DNA from 3 places in the Rheinheimera gaetbuli genome. Region 3 is predicted to be linked to each of the others. Evidence: predicted binding sites of a transcription regulator. Region 3 holds the regulator's gene; each other region holds the start of a gene.
The links. The regulator sigma-54, encoded in region 3, starts transcription at its own class of promoters, with help from an activator protein. The targets are predictions, from matches to a motif close to TGGCANGNTNCNTGCTT.
Positions count from the first base shown of each region.

Region 1 (3,132 bases), on a different contig from region 3:
CTTAGTGCCATCGGCATTGACAATAGTTACCTGCTGGTTTGGCTTTAACGTACCGCGCTTGATACGGCCGATACCAATAATACCAAGGTAACTTGAGTAATCCAGCTGTGATACCTGCAACTGAGTTTCACCATCCAACTCAACCGCTGGCGGCGCTACGTGCTTAACGATAGCTTCAAACAGATCGGTAATATCGGTTTTCGGCTCGTTGTAATCTAATGTGGCCCAGCCGTTTAACGCAGATGCATAGACAATAGGGAAATCCAGCTGCTCGTCGGTAGCACCTAAGTTGTCAAACAGGTCAAACACCTGGTCGATCACCCAATCCGGACGCGCGCCTGGACGGTCAATTTTATTCACAACAACGATAGGCTTTAAACCATGAGCAAAGGCTTTTTGTGTAACGAAACGCGTTTGTGGCATAGGGCCGTCAACCGCATCTACCAGCAACAGTACTGAGTCTGCCATCGATAATACCCGCTCTACTTCCCCGCCGAAATCGGCGTGACCGGGCGTATCCAGAATATTAATGTGGTAGCCGTTCCAGCGCACCGAAGTGTTTTTTGCCAGGATTGTTATACCGCGCTCAGATTCCTGCGCATTCGAGTCCATAACGCGCTCCTGTAATTTGGCGCGGGCGTCGAAGGTGCCAGACTGCTGTAGCAGTTTGTCAACCAAAGTGGTTTTACCATGGTCAACGTGCGCAATAATGGCAACATTGCGCAGCTTGTCTAAGTAGGTCGCGGTAACGCTCATGTAAATATATCCTCTGTGGCACTAGATGACCGTAATGACCACCAGGCAAAACTAACTAAAACTAAAGGGCGCATATTCTACTCTGTTTTTAACAGGAAAGAAAAACAGCAACTGCAGTTTTGGTGATTTTTTTTACTAACGGCTAATTCAGCATCTACACTTAGCCCTGCCAGAGCGCACCACAACTGAACAACACCGCACCATGTTGGTGCAAGGTGCTATTTTAAAAATCCGTTAAAATAAAATATATTAATATAAATCATTATCTTAAATGATTGGCACATATCTGGCATTTAATGGCGCAACACCGCTAAATCAGTCCAAAACAGATTAATTGGAGGAATGCATGTCTGCATCATCTGTACTGAGTTTAATAAAAGAAAATGAAGTGAAGTTTGTAGATTTACGTTTTACCGACACTAAAGGTAAAGAGCAGCATGTGACTGTTCCTGTTAACCAAATCACCGATGATTTTTTCGAAGACGGTAAAATGTTTGACGGCTCATCTATTCTGGGTTGGAAAGGTATCAATGATTCAGACATGATCCTGATGCCAGATGCATCTACAGCGGTATTAGACCCGTTTTTTGAAGAAACTACGTTAAACATTACCTGTGACGTTATCGAACCCAGCACTATGCAAGGCTACGATCGCGACCCGCGTTCTATTGCTAAACGCGCTGAAGAATACCTGAAATCTACCGGCATTGCTGACACAGTACTGTTTGGCCCTGAACCAGAATTCTTTATGTTTGACGACATCCGCTTTGAAACCACGATGTCAGGTTCGTTCTTTAAAATTAACTCCACTGAAGCCGCATGGAACTCAGGCACCAGCTATGAAGATGGTAATAAAGGCCACCGTCCTGGTGTTAAAGGCGGTTACTTCCCTTTACCACCGGTAGATTCAGGCCACGATATTCGCAGTGCCATGTGTATGGTATTAGAAGAAATGGGGCAGACTGTTGAAGCGCATCACCATGAAGTAGCAACAGCAGGCCAGAACGAAATAGCTACCAAGTTCAACAGCTTAACTAAGAAAGCTGACGAAGTTCAGCAGCTGAAGTACGTAATTCATAACGTCGCACACCTGTATGGCAAAACGGTTACTTTTATGCCAAAACCGCTGGTTGGCGATAACGGCTCTGGCATGCACTGTCACCAGTCTCTGGCCAAAGACGGCGTAAACCTGTTTGCCGGAGACAAGTATGCAGGCTTGTCTGAACTGGCGCTGTATTACATCGGCGGTATTATCAAGCACGCGAAAGCTGTTAATGCGTTTACAAACCCATCAACTAACTCGTACAAGCGTCTGGTACCACACTACGAAGCACCGGTAATGCTGGCTTACTCTGCCCGTAACCGCTCTGCCTCTATCCGTATCCCATTGGTACCAAGCGCGAAGGCACGTCGTATTGAATGTCGCTTCCCGGATCCTGCGGCTAACCCGTACCTGGCGTTTGTAGCACAGTTGATGGCCGGCTTAGATGGTATCCAGAATAAGATCCACCCTGGCGATGCCATGGACAAAGACTTATACGACTTACCAGCTGAAGAAGCGGCGAATATTCCGCAAGTATCAGCGTCTCTGGAAGAGTCACTGAACGAGCTGGATAAGCACCGCGCTATCTTTACTAAAGGCGGCGTGATGTCCGATGCGATGATTGATGCCTATATCGACATTAAACGCGCTGAAGCCCGCAAAGTTGCAGTGGCTGTTCATCCGTTGGAGTTTGAGCTGTACTACAGCGTATAACGGTTTTAATGGTGTTAAAAAGCTCACTAAAGTGGGCTTTTTTTTTGTAGAATTATCAACTAAAGCACGTTAGAGTAAACCGATGGAACTACAATAACAAAAATGATCGGAAGCAGTACACGACATGAGAAACATATTATTCTTTATTATTATATTATTGTTTGCCACCCCCCACTTACAAGCACAGCAGACGAAAAAAGTGTTTGTCACCCGTGATGCTAACGGTGTACTGGTGTTTTCTGACAGCCCGCAACCCGGCGCAGAAGAAGTCAACCTAAGCCAACGGGCTAATATCATGTCAGCCACAGATTCCACCCTACCCGTCACCCGTAAAGCGGAAAAAGAAGCTTTTAGCGTCGAAATAGTGCAACCGGAAGAACAGGGTACTGTGCGCGATAATACAGGTTCTGTTTATGTATCAGGCAAAGTTAATCCGATGTTTGAACGCGGTTTGCGTTTACGCCTGTTATTAGACGGTAAACCACAGAGCGAGCCACAAAGCACAGCAGTATTTATTCTGCGCGATGTTGAGCGTGGTGAACACAAATTACAACTGGAACTGTTTGACCAAAACGGCAAGCTTATTGCAACAAGTCCTGTAACAACCTTCTATCTACATA
Region 1 covers NZ_BAAGTL010000001.1:183,389-186,520, forward strand. The annotation lists gene typA (translational GTPase TypA) at 1-756, opposite strand, end outside; gene glnA (glutamate--ammonia ligase) at 1,103-2,512, shown strand; gene ACYVIC_RS00820 (DUF4124 domain-containing protein) at 2,637-3,132, shown strand, end outside.
Region 1: glnA (glutamate--ammonia ligase) is a predicted target of sigma-54. The motif match lies at 1,033-1,049, and genes of this name have one in related genera.

Region 2 (3,132 bases), 420 kb from region 3:
TCACCGCACGGACTAATCAACGTGATAGCTATATTAGCTTGCGTCAGCAATTTAATTTAAGTGTTGATGCGTATGAAAGGGCGTTATTATTTTTGTATCTTAACCGACATGGTTATAATGGCCTGTGTCGCTATAATCTATCCGGTAAATTTAATGTGCCGTTTGGTAGTTATAAAAAACCGTATTTTCCTGAGGCTGAATTACATTTTTTTGCCGAAAAAGCACAGCGTGCCACTTTTACATGTCACAGTTATCAGCAAGTGATGCAAGCGGCAGCGTCAGATGCGGTAATTTACTGCGATCCGCCTTATGTACCGCTGAGCAAAACTGCCAGTTTTACCAGTTATGCCCGACAGGGTTTTGATTTAGATGATCAGGCGCAGTTGGCAAATCTTGCTGAGCAAGCACAGCAGCGGGGTATTGCTGTAGTTATCAGTAATCACGATACGACCTGGACGCGTAAAATCTACCAGCAAGCAGAGTTGTATAGTTTGCAGGTTGGGCGCTCTATTAGCCAAAAAGGAACCAGTCGCGGTAAAGTTGCTGAATTGTTTGCGGTGTATCAGCCTAAGCCAATACCCAAAACACAATCAGTAGCAGTGTTAAAACAAAAAACAGCGTAAAAATAACTCCGGCAATGATAAAAGGCAGCGGGCTGCTGGCAGAGAAATCGCGTTGTCGTTGCTGTTCAGACTGAACACCTATCATAGCGCCGGCAACGGCTTTGATTATCTGCAATATTGAAGGACGTTGTGCCATTTTAAGCGTTATTTAGCCGGGCTCAAACGATTTAACAACTCCAGTAAATCGACAAAATGAAACTGAGTAGAGCGGCTCTCGCCACGGATCCAACTAAACCAACTTTGCTGTTCTCCGGGTATACATTGAGCGGTAGCCTGTGTTTCCAGGTACTGACAGGATACATCTGCTGGCATAAAATAGGTCGCAAATAATAATGCGCTAGTGAATACACCTGCACTAAGAAAGATATTTTTATAACCGCTGGTAAGTTTCATGTTAATTCCATTTGTCTGATCCAGACTATGTCGATAATAAAACATCCAGCGACAGGATACAAGCTGCTTATTTATTGTGCAGCTTTACAGGTGGAAACAGTCAGGCTGCAGCCGCCGTACTGCAGCCTGGCGTTATCAGAAGCTTTTTGACACTGACAGAATTACCCGGCTATCTGCCAGATAAGAGCCATCAATATCAGTATCGACGTACGCTAAGCTGACACCGGCCCCCAGCACTTCTGTGCTCAAACCAAGGCTCCAGTCCATATAGCTTGCACTGCTGTCATCATACTCATTTTGACCCAGCTGCAAATCTAAACTGATCGTGTCTGTTATCGCGTAAGAATAACTGGCATAAAGATAGATAAAATTGCCACTGTTAGCATAATAATCATCACTGTATGCCAAACCAAACGTCAGATCTTTATAAGATAGAGATCCGTAAAGCTCCCAAAAGTTTGAGCCATCGATTTCCGCATTGGGGTAGCCGTAGCGCATGATACCGACATCTGCCGACCAATCGTCACTGATGTCGCCGCTCCAGCCCAGCATAACATCAAGCTCCAGCGTGCCTTCTGCCAGAAAATCTACGTTAGAGCCCCATACAGATACATAAAAACCAGACTCCGCACTCAGTGTCAGCCCCCCTTGTAGTGCGGGCGCCTCTTCTGTTTGTGAGATACCGCGAAAAGCGTAGTCTGAGGTAAACGTTATGTCTCCGCTTAACTCGGCTGCCGCCGCCTTGCCTGCTGTTGCAGCTAAACCAACTAAGATTAAGCCTGTTGCCAAAATGGTGCGACGTATATTTTGCATGTTTTCTGCCCTTTTTTATGTTCCCTGACTTTAGCTTTCCAAGATACGTGCCATAACAAATTATCTTTTAGTATCAATGTAATAGGCCTTTAAGATTTTCTTACCTGTCGCGGGCTGAACTCTATTGGTGCGTAACTGCCTGTTTTTTGTGCGCCCAACAGGCCATGATGCAGTGCATTTGCTGATAATATTCAGTAAAGTCACGCTTTTGCCGTAACAGGACAATAATATGCAACCCTACTTAATAGCGCCGTCGATACTGTCCGCTGATTTCGCCCGCCTTGGTGATGACGTTGCGGCGGTATTAAAGGCTGGTGCCGATGTGGTGCACTTTGACGTGATGGATAACCACTATGTGCCCAATCTGACGATGGGCCCCATGGTGTGTAAGGCATTACGGAGCTATGGCATTGAAGCCCCGATAGATGTGCATTTGATGGTAGAGCCGGTAGATGCGCTGGTGCCGCAATTTGCTGACGCTGGTGCCAGTATTATTACTTTTCATCCGGAAGCGTCACGGCACATCGACCGCACTTTGCAGTTGATAAAAAGCCACGGATGTCAGGCTGGCTTGGTATTTAACCCGGCAACCCCGCTTAGTTACCTTGATTATGTGCTGGACAAAGTAGACGTTATTTTACTGATGTCAGTTAACCCCGGTTTTGGCGGGCAAAAATTTATTCCGGCAACCTTAGATAAGCTGGCCGCAGCACGGCAGCTAATTAACCAGAGTGGCCGGTCGATTAGGTTGGAGATAGACGGTGGTGTCACTGTAGATAACATCGCTGAGATTGCAGATGCTGGTGCCGACATGTTTGTCGCCGGTTCCGCTATCTTTAACAGCCCTGATTATGCGCAAACTATTGCAAAGATGCGCGAGCAGCTTGCATCGGTGTCGCGCCACGTTAAATAAACAGTATAATAGCCCCCATTTTACGACAGACACAGGATTGAACAGAGCATGAGCAGTAAACCCATAGTACTCAGTGGCGCTCAGCCATCAGGACAGCTGACCATCGGTAATTATCTGGGAGCCCTGCGCCAGTGGGATAGAATGCAAGATGACTATGATTGTCTGTACTGTATTGTCGACTTACACGCGATAACGGTGCGTCAGGAACCCGCCGCATTGCGCAGTGCGTCGCTAGATAGTCTGGCATTGTATTTAGCTTGCGGTATCGACCCTAAGCGCTCTGCGGTGTTTATGCAATCACATGTGCCTGAGCACAGCCAGCTGGCCTGGGTGCTGAACTGCTATACCCAATTTGGTGAGCTTAGCCGGATGACGCAGTTTAAAGATAAA
Region 2 covers NZ_BAAGTL010000008.1:679,184-682,315, forward strand. The annotation lists gene ACYVIC_RS10010 (Dam family site-specific DNA-(adenine-N6)-methyltransferase) at 1-623, shown strand, start outside; gene ACYVIC_RS10015 (DUF2970 domain-containing protein) at 568-759, opposite strand; gene ACYVIC_RS10020 (hypothetical protein) at 768-1,016, opposite strand; gene ACYVIC_RS10025 (TorF family putative porin) at 1,152-1,829, opposite strand; gene rpe (ribulose-phosphate 3-epimerase) at 2,059-2,742, shown strand; gene trpS (tryptophan--tRNA ligase) at 2,791-3,132, shown strand, end outside.
Region 2: ACYVIC_RS10025 (TorF family putative porin) is a predicted target of sigma-54. The motif match lies at 1,866-1,882, and genes of this name have one in related genera.

Region 3 (3,132 bases):
AGTGAAATGCGCTACGAGCCGGCTAATCGCACTTTGATACTAAATGGCAATGCAGAACTGGCACAAAGCGGCAGCGTCGTCAAAGCATCAGTAATAAAATACAATGTTGAAACGCAAGAACTGAATGCAGCGAGTGACAGCTCCAGACGGGTAACCACTATTATTACTTCAGAGGAAGACCAGCAACCATGAAGTTAGTCGCCTCACATCTGGCAAAAAGTTATAAAAGCCGGCAAGTGGTTAAAGATGTTAGCCTTGAAGTTAATGCCGGACAAATTGTTGGGCTGTTGGGACCCAATGGCGCCGGCAAAACCACCACTTTTTATATGATTGTAGGCCTGGTACCGTCTGACAAAGGCAAAATAACGCTAAACGATAAGGATATTACTTTCGATCCAATACATGCCAGAGCCCGGCTGGGTATTGGTTATCTGCCGCAGGAAAGCTCGATTTTTCGCAAACTCACCGTGTATGAAAACCTGCTGGCTATATTACAAACCCGTAAAGACTTAAGCCGTACCCGTCGGGAAGAAGTTGCCGACGACTTGCTGGAAGAGTTTCATATTGGCCATATTAAACATAGCCTGGGTATGAGTTTGTCTGGTGGCGAACGCAGACGCGTTGAAATTGCCCGAGCGCTGGCTGCCAACCCGGCGTTTATTTTGTTGGATGAACCCTTTGCCGGTGTCGATCCGATATCCGTCCTCGACATTAAAAAAATTATTCAGCATTTGTGCCAACGTGGTATCGGTGTACTGATTACCGACCATAATGTACGTGAAACCCTTGATGTTTGCGAGATTGCGTACATCGTTAGTCATGGTGAACTGATTGCATCAGGCGCCCCTCAAGACGTATTGGCCAATCAGAAAGTACGGGATGTATACCTCGGCGAGCAATTCAGGCTATAGTTAGCAAAAAAGTACTTGTGGTAATTCAGGAGATTAGTAGAAGTAGATGAAGCCCTCTTTGCAACTCCGCTTAGGACAGCAACTCACCATGACACCGCAGCTACAGCAAGCTATCCGTTTGCTGCAGTTGTCGACAATAGAGTTGCAGCAGGAAATTCAGGAAGCGCTGGATGCAAACCCATTGCTTGAAGCCGAAGACGAATATGACAGCTTCAACGCTGAGCCGGTAAATATCTCTGAATCATTACAGTCCGCTTCTGACAATACCACTGATGAGCAGTTCGAAGCCGCAGAGCCAGACACCAGTGATGCGATGTCAGAGCAAAATATCAGCGAAGATTTGCCGCTTGATAACAACTGGGATGATTTAGTTAGTGCAGCACCGGTTAGCGCCGGCAATTCGGGAAGCGAAGAAGATACCGTGTATCAGGGTGAGACCAGCGAAACATTGCGCGATTATCTGCGCTGGCAAATGCAGCTGACCCCATTTTCAGAAACCGACAGGGCTATTGCAGAAATCATCATTGAAGCGATAGACGATAACGGTCTGCTTACTATCAGCTGTGATGACATTCTTGAATCGCTGGGTCTGGCAGATATTGAAGCAGATGAAGTAGAAGCCGTCATTAAACGCATCCAATTATTCGACCCGGTTGGGGTAGGTGCACGCTCAGTGCAGGAATGTCTGACAGTGCAGCTGCGCCAGTTTAGCCCTGATACGCCGTTTTTAGCCGCTGCACAGAGCCTGATCCGTGATCACACAGAACTTTTAGCTAACCGCGACTTTCGTTCTTTAATGCGGGTGACTAAACTAAAAGAGGATGAGCTAAAAGAAGCAATGCGGCTCATCCACTCTTTGAACCCGCGTCCCGGTGCCGATGTTATCCGGGAAGAGCAGCAGTACGTTGTCCCTGATGTCAGCGTGATGAAAGTAAAAGGTCGCTGGCAGGTTGAGCTTAATCCGGATGCTATGCCCAAGGTGCGGATAAACCAACAATATGCTGCAATGTCACGTACCGCGAAAAACAGTACAGACAGCCAGTTTATTCGTTCACATTTGCAGGAGGCAAAGTGGTTTTTGAAAAGCTTAGAAAGCCGTAACGAAACCCTGTTAAAAGTGACAAACTGCATTGTGCAACAGCAGCAGGCATTTTTTGAGCATGGTGAAGAAGCCATGAAACCTATGGTGCTTAACGACGTAGCAGAGATGGTAGGTATGCATGAATCAACCATCTCTAGGGTTACCACACAAAAATACATGCATACACCAAGGGGTATTTTTGAACTTAAGTTCTTCTTTTCCAGTCACGTTAGTACTGAGAGTGGTGGCGAATGCTCGTCTACTGCAATCAGAGCCTTTATCAAGAAATTAGTGGCGGCGGAGAATCCGGCTAAACCGCTCAGCGATAGCAAAATGGCTGACATTCTGCTGGAGCAAGGTATCAACGTAGCGCGGCGTACTATTGCCAAATACCGCGAATCCCTGTTCATACCGCCGTCTAATCAACGCAAGACCTTGCTGTAAATAAGCCTAAAAGAAGGAATATGTCTATGCAAATCAATCTTACCGGTCGCCATGTTGAAATTACCACAGCCTTAAGAGAGTACGTTGACAGCAAATTTGCAAAGCTTGAACGGCATTTCGATCACATAAATAATGTACATGTGATCCTAAACGTGGAAAAATTAAAGCAGATTGCTGAAGCTAAGCTGCACTTGAGTGGTGGCGAAGTATTTGCAATTTCTGAAGATGAAAACATGTATGCTGCGATCGACCAGCTGATTGATAAACTGGATCGTCAGGTGATCAAGCATAAAGAGAAAATTTCCCGACACTGATTTGGCCATGATGAATTTAAGCTCAATGCTTGCCGAGAACTGCACTAAAAGTGCAGTTCTTTTTAACAGCAAAAAACGCATTCTGGAATATATTGCCGAACTGGCACACCAGCAACTACCTGATATTGCTGAGTACAGTATATTAGAAGCACTGACAACCCGTGAGAAGTTGGGGTCAACCGGCATAGGAGGCGGTATCGCCATTCCACACGGCAAACTGAAGCAGGTTACCGAACCGCTACTGGTGTTTGTGGTTAGCAAAGAGAGTATTCCGTTTGATGCTATTGATAACCAGCCGGTGGATATTTTTTGTGCTATTCTCATCCCGGAACAACAATGCCAGGCACACCTTAGCACGCTTGCAGCTATTGCCCGATTGCTA
Region 3 covers NZ_BAAGTL010000008.1:258,542-261,673, reverse strand. The annotation lists gene lptA (lipopolysaccharide transport periplasmic protein LptA) at 1-192, shown strand, start outside; gene lptB (LPS export ABC transporter ATP-binding protein) at 189-911, shown strand; gene ACYVIC_RS08075 (RNA polymerase factor sigma-54) at 958-2,436, shown strand; gene hpf (ribosome hibernation promoting factor) at 2,463-2,750, shown strand; gene ptsN (PTS IIA-like nitrogen regulatory protein PtsN) at 2,758-3,132, shown strand, end outside.